DNA from 2 places in the Micromonospora sp. PTRAS2 genome. Region 2 is predicted to be linked to the other one. Evidence: riboswitches for the same ligand, from Rfam matches in the RefSeq annotation. Region 2 holds a riboswitch; the other holds the start of a gene.
The links. Region 2 has a riboswitch for cobalamin ahead of bluB (5,6-dimethylbenzimidazole synthase). Riboswitches for the same ligand answer to the same signal wherever they lie in the genome.

Region 1: another riboswitch for cobalamin. It lies ahead of ACVMYR_RS23460 (ribonucleoside-diphosphate reductase subunit alpha); the one in region 2 lies ahead of bluB (5,6-dimethylbenzimidazole synthase).

Annotation. Positions count from the first base shown of each region.
Region 1 covers NZ_JBSWBU010000008.1:109,839-115,680, reverse strand. The annotation lists gene ACVMYR_RS23470 (LacI family DNA-binding transcriptional regulator) at 1-253, shown strand, start outside; gene ACVMYR_RS23465 (ribonucleotide-diphosphate reductase subunit beta) at 280-1,257, opposite strand; gene ACVMYR_RS23460 (ribonucleoside-diphosphate reductase subunit alpha) at 1,317-3,692, opposite strand; cobalamin riboswitch at 3,829-4,039, opposite strand; gene ACVMYR_RS23455 (glycoside hydrolase family 2 TIM barrel-domain containing protein) at 4,206-5,842, opposite strand, start outside.
Region 2 covers NZ_JBSWBU010000001.1:664,243-670,084, reverse strand. The annotation lists gene ACVMYR_RS03205 (crotonase/enoyl-CoA hydratase family protein) at 1-713, opposite strand, end outside; gene ACVMYR_RS03200 (AraC family transcriptional regulator) at 999-2,030, shown strand; gene ACVMYR_RS03195 (AraC family transcriptional regulator) at 2,138-3,115, shown strand; cobalamin riboswitch at 3,133-3,331, shown strand; gene bluB (5,6-dimethylbenzimidazole synthase) at 3,367-4,011, shown strand; gene ACVMYR_RS03185 (hypothetical protein) at 4,085-4,411, shown strand; gene ACVMYR_RS03180 (Rieske 2Fe-2S domain-containing protein) at 4,511-5,362, shown strand; gene ACVMYR_RS03175 (LysM peptidoglycan-binding domain-containing protein) at 5,613-5,842, opposite strand, start outside.

The DNA of each region.
Region 1 (5,842 bases), on a different contig from region 2:
GGTCCCCCAGGACATCGCCATCGTCGGCTACGACGACATCGAGTACGCGGCCGCCGCGGCGGTGCCGCTGTCCTCGGTGCGGCAGCCCCGCGAGCAGCTCGGCCGCACGGCCGCCCAGTTGCTCCTGGAGGAGGTCGACAACGCCGGGCAGCACCAGCACCGGCACGTGGTCTTCCAGCCGGAGCTCGTCGTGCGGGAGTCCAGCGCACGGCCCGCGCGGCGGCGACCGCGGCAGCCGTCGATCGCCTCCTAGCGGCGGTCGCCGCCGCGCAGGCCCGGTCAGAAGTCCTCGTCGAAGCCGACCGTGCCGGTCACCCCCACCTGGTAGGCCGACACCCGTCGTTCGAAGAAGTTCGACAGCTCCTGCACGTCCTGCAGCTCCATGAACGCGAACGGGTTGCGGCTGTGGTACATCGGCTCGATGCCGAGCGTGGCCAGCCGCCGGTCGGCCACGTGCTGCAGGTACTCGCGCATGTCGACCAGCGACAGCCCGGACACCCCCTGCTCCAGCAGGTCGGCGGCGAACTGCACCTCACACTCCACGGCCTCGGCCAGCATCTGCCGCACCTGCCGTTCCAGCTCCGCGTCGAACAGCTCCGGCTCCTCGGCGCGTACGGTGTCCACCACGTCGAAGGCGAACTCCATGTGCATCGACTCGTCGCGGAACACCCAGTTGGTGCCGGACGCCAGCCCGTGCAGCAGCCCCCGCGAGCGCAGGAAGTACACGTAGGCGAAGGCGCCGTAGAAGAACAGCCCCTCGATGCAGGCGGCGAAGCAGATCAGGTTGAGCAGGAACGCCCGCCGGTCCTCGCGCGTCCGCAGCTCCCGCAGGTCGTGGATCGAGTTGATCCAGGTGAAGCAGAACTCGGCCTTGCGGGCGATCGACGGGATGTTCTCCACCGCAGCGAACGCCGCGAACCGTTCCCGCTCGTCCGGCACGTAGGTGTCCAGCAGGTTGAGGTAGAACTGGACGTGCACCGCCTCCTCGAACAGCTGCCGGGACAGGTAGAGCCGGCCCTCCGGGGAGTTGACGTGCTGGTAGAGGTTGAGCACGAGGTTGTTGGCGACGATCGTGTCGCCGGTGGCGAAGAACGCGACCAGCCGGGACACCAGGTGCTGCTCCGCCGGGGAGAGCCGGGCGAGGTCGGCGAGGTCGGAGTGCAGGTCGACCTCCTCGACGGTCCAGGTGTTCTTGATCGCGTCCTTGAACCGGTCGAAGAACCGGGGGTAGCGCATCGGCCGCAGGGTCAGGTCCATCCCGGGGTCGAGCAGCAGGTGCCGCTGGCCGGCGGTGGAGCGGGGTTCGGAAACGGTCGTCACTGGCACGCCTCGCAGCTCTCGGGGTTCTCCAGGGAGCAGGCCAGCGCCTCGTCGGCGCTCACGGCGACGACCGGCCCGGCGGCCGGGGTGACCGCGACGGTGGCCTGCTGGATGCGGGTCGCGGGACGCGAGCGCAGGTAGTAGGTGGTCTTGAGCCCGGACTTCCAGGCGTACAGGTACATCGAGGAGAGCTTGCCGATGGTCGGCGCGCTCAGGAACAGGTTGAGCGACTGCGACTGGTCGACGTACGGGGCGCGGGCGGCGGCCAGGTCGATCAACGCGCGCTGCGGCAGCTCCCACGCCGTGCGGAACAGGCTCCGCACCGCCTCGGGCAGCTCGGTGACGCCCTGCACCGAGCCCTCGTCCCGCTTGATCCGCTCGCGGATCGCCGGGGTCCACAGCCCGCGCGCCTTCAGCTCACGGACCAGGTACGTGTTGACCTGGAGGAACTCGCCGGACATGGTCTCGCGCTTGAACAGGTTGGACACCTGGGGCTCGATGCACTCGTAGCAGCCGGCGATCGAGGCGATGGTGGCGGTCGGCGCGATCGCGACCAGCAGCGAGTTGCGCAGGCCGTGCGCGGCGATCCGCGCGCGCAGCGCGGCCCACCGCGACGGCTGCGTGACCCGCGCTCCCCACAGGTCCGGGTGCAGCTCGCCCTTGGCGGCCCGGGTCTGGGCGTACGCCGGGTGCGGGCCGAACCGCTCGGCGAGCCCGGCGGAGGTCTCCAGCGCGGTCAGGAAGATCTCCTCCTGCACCCGGGTCGACAGCTCGCGGGCCTCGGGCGAGTCGAACGGCAGGCGCAGGGTGAACAGCGCGTCCTGCAAGCCCATCAGCCCGAGCCCGACCGGCCGCCAGCGCGGGTTAGACGCCGCCGCCTGCTCGGCCGGGTAGTAGTTGATGTCGATCACCCGGTCGAGGAACACCACCGCCGTGCGGACGGTCGCGCGCAGCCGGTCCCAGTCGACGCCGTCGGCACCCACGTGCGCGCCCAGGTTGACCGAGCCGAGGTTGCACACCGCCGTCTCGGCGTCGTCGTTGACCTCCAGGATCTCGGTGCACAGGTTCGACAGGTGGATCACGTTGCCCGGCTCGCCGGTCTGGTTGGACAGCCGGTTGGACGCGTCCTTGAACGTCATCCACCCGTTGCCGGTCTGCGCGAGCGTGCGCATCATCCGCCCGTACAGGTCGCGGGCCCGGACCGTGCCGACGGCCTTCTTCTCCGCCGCCCGGTACGCGGAGTCGAACGCCTCGCCGTACAGGTCGGGCAGCTCGGGGGCGTCGGACGGGTCGATCAGCGACCAGTCGCCGTCGGCCTCGACCCGGCGCATGAACTCGTCCGGGATCCAGTTGGCCAGGTTCAGGTTGTGGGTGCGCCGGGACTCCTCGCCGGTGTTGTCCCGCAGCTCCAGGAACTCCTCGATGTCCGGGTGCCACGGCTCCAGGTAGACGCAGGCCGCGCCCTTGCGCCGGCCGCCCTGGTTGACCGCCGCCACCCCGGCGTCGAGCGTCTTGAGAAACGGCACGATCCCGTTCGAGCGCCCGTTGGTGCCCCGGATCAACGCGCCCCGGCCGCGCACCCGCGACCAGGAGATGCCGATGCCGCCGGAGAACTTCGACAGCTTCGCCACCTGGTGGTAGCGCTCGTAGATGGAGTCGAGTTCGTCGCGCGGCGAGTCGACCAGGAAGCACGACGACATCTGGGTGTGCCGGGTGCCGGAGTTGAACAGCGTCGGCGAGCTGGGCAGGTACGCCAGGGTGGACATCAGGCGGTAGAAGTCGACCGCCTCCCCCGCCGTCTGCGACAGCCCGCAGGCCACCCGCAGCAGCCAGTACTGCGGCGTCTCCACCACGAGCCGGGTCTGCGGGTGCCGCAGCAGGTAACGGTCGGCGACCGTGCGCAGGCCGAAGTACTCGAACCGCAGGTCCCCGGCCGGGTCGACGGCGTCGTCCAGCTCGCGGGCGTGGGCGGCCACGAAGGCGGCCGTGCCGTCGCCGATCAGGCCCAGGCCGTGGGCGTACCGGATGGACTGGCTGAAGCTTTCCACCTGCTGCCCGCGGACCTCCTCGGCCACGTACGCGGCCAGCAGCCGCGCCGCCAGCTTCGAGTACTGCGGTTCCTCGCCGATCAGCTCCGCCGCCGTCTGGATCGACAGCTTGTCCAGCTCGGCCGTGGTCGCCCCGTCGTACAGGCCGCTGATCGTCTTCGTCGCCACCCGCAGCGGGTCGACCTCGTCCAGGTCGGCGACCCAGCGCTGCACCGCTTCGACGATCTTGTTGACGTCCACCGGCTCGGTGTCGCCGTCCCGCTTACGGACCTGCATGACGTGCCGGCGTTGCCCCGGCCCCGCCTGCTCGCGCGTCGCGCTCATGTTCGCCCTCCTCAAGCCCGTCCCCGAGGTCGAGGGCGCGCGGGAGGACGCCGCCGGACACCCGCGACGGCACAACCCGCCGCCGCTGCCGGCTGATGGCGTCGGCCGTCCCACGCGGCCTTCGACCGCCGCACGCGTCGCGTGCGGCACGCTGGCAGGTCTTCGGACTCGCGGGCGTCGTGCTCGGTGCCTACTGACCGTCGCTTCCCAGGCCCCGCCGGGCCCAGTGCTTCGTTGACGGCGGTCGTTCCCACTCACCGCTGCGGGGCAGCCCCGGAATCACACCGGGTTCCCTCTTGCCTCGACCACCGTGGACCGATGGCCGAACCAGCTACGGGTGACACCATATATGGGCGCAAGGCGAAGATGGCAACACCAGATGATGTGTCGGGCGAGTCGCCTCGCAGCGTGACTTTCCCCTCACGCCAGGTGAGTGGCGACCACGGGCCACCCGCCGGACGACGGGCCAGCCCGCAGGTGCGCGGGCTGGCCCGGATCCGGGTTTGCGGCCGGCTAGGAGGTCTTCAGGCTCCACTGCTGGTTCGCGCCGCCGTTGCACGACCACAGGACGATCTTCGTGCCGTTGGCGGTGGCGGCGCCGCTGGCGTCCAGGCAGAGCCCCGACGCGACGCCCGTGATGCTGCCGTTGGCGTTGACGTTCCACTGCTGGTTGCTGCCGCCGTTGCAGTCCCAGATCACGACCGTGGTGCCGTTGCTGGTGCCCTGGCCGTAGGCGTCCAGGCACTTGTTGCCGTACACCTGGAGCTGGCGGCTCGACGTGTAGGTCCACCGCTGGTTGCTGCCGCCGCCGCAGTCGAAGAGCTGCACCTGGGTGCCGTTGGTCGTCGTCGAGTTCGGCACGTCCACGCAGCGGTTGGACTGGGTGCCGACGATGGTGCCCTGCTGGCCGTTGCCGCCGTTCGCCGGGGGCGGCGCCACCACGGCCGGCGCGGCCGACACGACGGTCGCCCGGTCCAGCGCGACGGAGCCGTTGCCGACGACCCGCACCCGCACGACGTGCTGCCCCTGGGTGAGGGTGCCGCTGTTGAAGAGCGCCACGTTGCCGCGACGGGCGGACGCCTGGAAGCTGACCGTCTGCTCCGGGCCGCCGTCGACCGAGACGGCGGCCGAGCCGTGCGACGGGTCCTGCACCCCGAACAGCACCACGCGGTTGCCGGTGACGGTGAGGGTGGCCGTGTCACCGGCCGTGCCGCTGCGGGTGTAGTCCTTGCTGAAGGTCTGGTTGTCCCCGACGGCCTGCCAGCTCCCCGCGTAGGTGAAGCTCTGCCGGTCGTTGACGTCGACCGGGAAGCCGAACGTGTACGCGCCGCTGGTCGGCACGATCGGGTCGGTGAACGCGGTCGTGTTCACGGTGACGTTCGCCGACGTCAGGCCCGGCGCCGACGCCGTCAGCGTCACCGCGCCGGTCTGGCCCAGCGCGCTCTTGAGATACACCGCGCCGGTGCCGGCCTCCAGGGCCAGCGGGCTCTCCCCCACGACCGCCCCGGGCCCGGTGACGGTGAACGACACGGGGGCGCTGTTGGTGGGTACCACCTGGTTGTTGCTGTCGAGGGCCTTGACCACGACGCGGGTCATGTCCCCGCCGTCGGCCTTGATCGCGGAGTCGTCGGCCGTCAGCGTCAGCCGGGTCGCCGCGCCCGGGGTGTGCCGGGTGTCGGTGGCCACGACCTGCCCGCCGATCCAGCAGTCGGCCCGCAGTTGCCCGCTGCTCACGGTGATCCCGGTGAACTGGAACATCGGGTGCGGCAGGCTCGTGTACGCGTTGGGGTTGATGCGCCCGCGGGACGCGCCGTTGACGAACAGCTCGACCTGCTGGCAGTTGCCGCCGACGTAGACGGTGCCGCTGGAGACGCCGGGCGTCCACTGGCTGGCGATCGACACGTACGGCCCGTACAGCGCCGGGTCGCGCTGCGAGGCGTACGCGGCGGCGGCGATCTTCGGGATCCGGAAGATGTCCGAGACGCCGTGGTAGCAGGTGTAGTCCTGGCAGGACGGCGGGGTCACGAACGTGGTGTTGTAGTCGAAGGCCGCCCAGCCCAGCGCGCCGGCCATGTTCGACCTGCCGGCGGCGGTGTTCTGCACGTTCAGGTGCACCCGCATCGTGTTGACCTGCGTCTGCTCCGGGTCCC
Region 2 (5,842 bases):
CCCGCCGTCGCGTCGGCCGCGAGGGACGCCGCGCCGTAGGCCAGCTCCACCGCGAGGGCGTCCGGCTCGGGCAGGTTCGCGCCGGCCAGCACGGCCGCCCGGTCGTTGCGCAGGCACGCCTGCGGGTGCCGGGCGATCTCGGCGGCCAGCCGCTCGGCCTCCGCGCGGGCCGCACCCGGCGCGACCAGCCGGTTCACCAACCCCATCGCGTACGCCTCCTCGGCCGGGACCGGCCGGCCCGTGAGGATCAGGTCCATCGCCCGGCTCTCGCCGATCAGCCTCGGCAGGCGGACGGTGCCGCCGTCGACCAGTGGCACGCCCCAGCGCCGGCAGAACACGCCGAGCACCGCGTCGGACTCGGCGACCCGCAGGTCGCACCAGAGCGCCAGCTCCAGCCCGCCGGCCACGGCGTACCCGGAGATCGCGGCGATCACCGGCTTGGACAGCCGCAGCCGCGTCGGGCCCATCGGGCCGTCGCCGTCCGGCTCGACCCGGTTGCCGCTCGGCGTGCCGATCGCCTTGAGGTCCGCCCCGGCGCAGAACGTGCCGCCGGCCCCCCACAGCACGGCGACCGCTGCCGCCGGGTCGGCCTCGAAGGCGCGGAATGCGTCGGCCAGGGCCCGGGCGGTGGGACCGTCGACGGCGTTGCGGGACGCCGGCCGGTCCAGGATCACCGTGGTCACCGCGGCGGCGTGCTCGACCCGTACCCCCATCGGGACAGCATGCCCTGCCCGGACGCCGACGCACCAGCGCGGGCGTGACCACCCTGCCGGACGGCCACCGGTGTTCGTACTCCGTACATCGGCTTCGCACGGCGGACAGCCCGGCCCGTGGCGGCTTCTCTCGCCTTTCGTCGGCCGTCAGAATGCGCGCTGAAGGGCCACCGAACGTGGCGACGCGTACTCGTGCGGTGTCCGTCGCCCGTCGCCGTGGGCCCCGGGTGAGGTGAGGGTGAGGGACGCCGGTCGGCGCCGCCGCCGGCGATGCGGGGAGATGTCGTGACAGGACGTACCGGGGCGGGGCCGTCCGCGACGAAGCGGGTCGACTGTGGCGACGAGGCGGCCACCGACCAGTCGGGGCTGTGGTCGCGGCTCGTCACGGACGACCCGGACGAGGCGCACCGCTGGCTGTTGGCGGCCTACCCCGAGCATCGGCTCCGCGCCTTCGACCGCCGCGGTGGGGTCGTCTTCCGGGCCGCCCACGCGCGGTTTGGCTCGGCCAGCGTGGCCCGGGTGCGCTATCCGATGAACGCGGACAACGACGTGTTCACCCGGGACGTCGTCGGGGTGGCGGAGGTGCTCTCCGGCGGCTGGGGGGTCGACGTCGGGGCCGGGGAGGTGATGGCCGGCGCGGGTGACCTGCTGCTGGTGCCGCCTGGGCGGACCAGGGCGATCCTGCACCGCGACATGGAGGTCCTCGCCGTGGAGCTTCCCCTGGCCGACGTGCGGCGGGTGGCGCAGGAGCGGTGCGGCCTCGCGCCGGTCGACCTGCGGTTCCAGGGGCTGTCGCCGGTGTCCCCGTCCGCCGCCCAGCTCTGGCGCAACACCACGCGCTATCTCACCCAGGTGGCGCTGCCGGGCGCCGCGTTCGGGTCCAACGCGCTGGTGCAGGCGGAGGCGACGGGCCTGCTGGTGGCCGTCGCGCTGGCCACGTTTCCCAACACGACGATGACCGAGGCGCCGACGCGCGGCGCGGGGGGCGTCGCGCCGGCCGCGGTCCGTCGTGCGGTCGCCTACATCGAGCAGTACGCGGACCAGGCCCTGACCGTGACCGACGTGGCGGTCGCGGCCGGGCTGGGCGCGCGGGCGCTCCAGCAGGCATTCCGCAAGCACCTCGACACCACCCCGACGCGCTATCTGCGACGGGTACGCCTGGAACGGGTGCACACCGAACTCCAGGCCGCCGAGCCCGGCGCGGGCCTCACCGTGGCCGCCGTCGCCGCCCGGTGGGGCTTCGCTCACCTGGGCCGGTTCGCCACCGAGTACCGCCGGGCCTACGGGCGGCCGCCCAGCCAGACCCTGCGGAGCTGACCGGCGGCGAGAATCCCTCGGGCCTGGGAGGTGGCGCTCCGGCGTGCCGTTGCACTGTCCGCCCGCGCGGGTAGCTAGGCTCCCTCGTGACCCAGGGGGGTGAATTGGTGACTTCGGGTAATCACGGCCCGCCCACGCTCACCCGGTTCTCGACCAGCGACCCGGCGGAGGCGGCGCACGTCTACGAGACCGCGTACGGACGCAGCGTGCGGCTGGCCGCCGTGCCGACCGGGCTTCCGCTCCGCCACGACCGGTGGAACGCCGGTGCGTTCTGCATCGACGACGTCAGCATCGCCCTCGACCTGCGGGTGCAGGCGGAACCCCTCGGGTACGTCCTGCTCGCCGCCCCCCGCCGGGGGTGCTTCGGGCGCCGCTGCGACGGTGTCGACGAGATGGTCGGGCCCGGCGAGGTCGCCGTGCTGTACCAGCCCGACCTGCCCGGCTCCTCGTGGTCCAGCGACCTGGACGTGACCTGCGTCCTGCTGGACCTCTCGCTGATCGACCAGGTCGCCCGCGCCGATCCGGACCGGCCGCTGGCACCCCTGCGGTTCGTCAGCTTCCGGCCGATCCGCGCCGAGGCGGAGTGGCGGTGGCGGCAGACCGTCCGGTACGCGGAGTCCGTCATGGCCGCCGGCGGCGCGCCGGGCGCGTCCCCGCTCGTCCTCGGTGGCCTCGGCCGCCTGCTCGCCGCGGCGACGCTCGCCGCGTTTCCCAGCAACGCCCTCCGGGAGGACCGGCCGTGCGACCGGGCCGACGCCCACGCGGGGACCCTGCGCCGGGCGATCGCCTTCATCGAGTCCGCCGCCGGGACCGACATCGGCCTCGTCGACATCGCCCGCGCCGCCGGCGCCACCCCCCGCGCCGTGCAGCTCGCGTTCCGCAGTCAGCTCGGCATGACCCCCCTGGCCTACCTGCGTCGGGTGCGACTCGACCTGGCCCGCCAGGAACTGTCCCGGGCCACGCCCGGCGACGGCACCTCCGTGGCCGCGACCGCCGCGCGCTGGGGATTCGCCGACCCGCGCCGCTTCGCCGCCCGTTACCTCACCACGTACGGGGAACTGCCCGGCCGGACGCTGCACCGCTGACACGGGTTAGCATCGCCGGCGGCACGATCATGCGAGGTGCCCCGCGGGTGCGGGGAGAATCGGGAAGCCGGTGTGAATCCGGCACGGGCCCGCCGCGGTGACCGGGGAGCCACCGTCCACGCGCGAGGAGCGCAGCCACTGGCCGTGCGGCTGGGAAGGCGGACGGGCAGGCGTCGATCCGGGAGTCCGAAGACCGGCCTCGCGTCGACCGCCCACCCGCTGGGTGGGCCGAGCGCAGCGGGAGCCTGCCTGTGGAACTCTACGACGCCATCCACCGCCGCCGGGACGTCCGGGCCCAGTTCACCGGGGAGCCGGTGCCGGCCGACACCCTGCACCGGATCCTCGACGCCGCGCACGCCGCGCCCAGCGTCGGGTACTCGCAGCCGTGGGACTTCGTCCTGGTCCGGGACGCCGCCGTCCGCCGCCGGTTCCACCGGCACGTGCAGGCCGAGCGGGCCACGTTCGCCGCCACCCTGGACGGCGCGGCGGCCGAGCGGTTCGCGCGTATCAAGATCGACGGGGTGCTGGAGTCGACGCTGGCGGTCGTCGTCACGTACGACCCGGAGCGCGGCGGCCCGGCCGTGCTCGGGCGGCACGCCATCGCCGACGCCGGCCTCTACTCGGTCTGCCTGGCCATCCAGAACCTCTGGCTCGCCGCCACCGCCGAGGGGCTGGGCGTCGGGTGGGTCTCCTTCTACCGGGAGCCGTTCCTCGCCGAGCTGCTGGGCGTGCCGGCCGGCATCCGGCCGGTGGCCTGGCTCTGCGTCGGGCCGGTCACGCACCTGGAGGCCGTGCCCGACCTGGAGCGGCACGGGTGGCGGCGACGCCGGCCCCTCGCCGAGGCGGTGCACCACGACCGCTGGCCGCAACGGGTGACCGACCGACCAAACGGCTAATTCAGGTACGTCTATGCGGTGGCTAGGCTGGCGTGGCGCTGAGTCATCACTTAGCTACGTTGGGAGGAGTTCCATGCGTACCACCGTCAAGGTCCTGGCCGCGTCCGCCCTCGCCGCCCTGGGCCTCGCCGCCGGTGCCACCCCGGCCCTCGCCGCCGCCCCGGCACCCTTCTGCGAGTCCATGGCGTCTCAGTTCTACTGCGACGCCAGCAGCGCCGGCACGACGACCTGGAGCATCACCTGGTACTCCGGCAGCGTCGGCACCTTCACGACCGCCGGGTCGACCCTCTTCGCCACCTGCCCGGCCAGCAACCTCGGCCACCCGGTGCGGGCCAGCTACAGCTACTTCGACGGCAGCACGACCCAGTACAGCGGCACCACCCAGTTCATCTGCCGGTAGCCGGGGTCCCGCGTCCGGCGTACGCGCGACCCGTGCGTACGCCGGACACCCGGCACGGCTGCCCGGTTTGCGACCGCTTCTGCCGGGAAGTCGGACGGAATGCGGGCACTCTTGACGAAACTCGAACAGGCTTCGGCCCTGGACCAGGCCGGCGACCGGCTGCAGCGCGGCGTCCAGGCCACTCTGCGCCCGCAGCGGGTCCGCGACCTGCTGCACGGCGTCTTCATCGGCCATCCGCTGCACCCGGCGCTGGTGCAGGTGCCGGTCGGCTCCTGGATCAGCGCGGCCGTACTCGACCTGATGCCCGGCCAGCGCCGGGCGGCCACCGCCCTGGTGGGGCTGGGCACCGTCAGCGCCGTCCCGGCGGCGATCGCCGGCCTGAACGACTGGGCGGCCCTCTCCCGGGAGCAGCGCCGCGTCGGGCTGGTGCACGCCGCCGCCAACGCCGTCGGCCTGACCCTGTACGCGGGCTCGCTGGCGGCCCGGCTGCGCGGGCGGCACGGGACGGGGCGGGCGCTGGCCTACCTCGGGCTGGGCGCGGCGAGCGCGGGGGCGTACCTCGGCGGGCACCTCGCGTACAAGCAGGGGGCGCAGGTCAACCAGAGCATCTCCGAACTGCACCGGATCGGCGAGGGCTGGCACCCGCTGGCGGACATGGCCAACCTGCCCCAGCGGAAGCTGGTCACCCGCGAGGTGGACGACGTCTCGGTGATCCTCTACCGGCACGGCGACGAGGTCACGGTGATGCTGGAGCGCTGCCCGCACCAGAGCGGCCCGCTCGGCGAGGGCGAGGTCACCGAGATCGACGGACATGCCTGCGTCGTCTGCCCGTGGCACGGGAGCGCGTTCCGGCTCAACGGAGGCGAGGTCATGCACGGGCCGTCCGGGAACGACCAGCAGATCCTGCCGACCCGGGTGGTCGACGGGGTCCTGGAGGCGAGGCTGCCCTGAGGCCCGGCCGGCCCAGGCCAGACCTGCGGGCCCGGCCGCCATGTCGGCGACATGGCGGTTTCCCGCACGCCGGATGCCCCCATGTCGGCGACATGAAGTCGATCATTCGCCCCGCCCGGCCCCGCCCGGCTCGGCTCGGCCCCGCTCGGCCCGGCCCGGCCCGGCTCGGCCCGGCCCGGCTCGGCCCCGCCCGGCTCGGCCCGGCCCGGCTTGACCCCGCCCGGCTCGGTGCCGTGCCTCGGCTCGGGGGTCAGTCCCGGCGGTGCCGGCCGGTGACGAGGGCCCGTGCGCTGCTGGTGGCCCTGGCGACCGCCGGCCGGCGGCGTAGCCCGAGGACGGCCCCGATCTGCGCTCCGACGATGCTGGCGACGGCGAGTACCGCGGAGACGGCGAGGGGCCGGTTCATCTGGTCGCCCGCCCCCGCCCGGGACGCTCCGGCGGCCATCGCGGGCTGCGGCCCTGAGGGCGGCTGGGCGACCT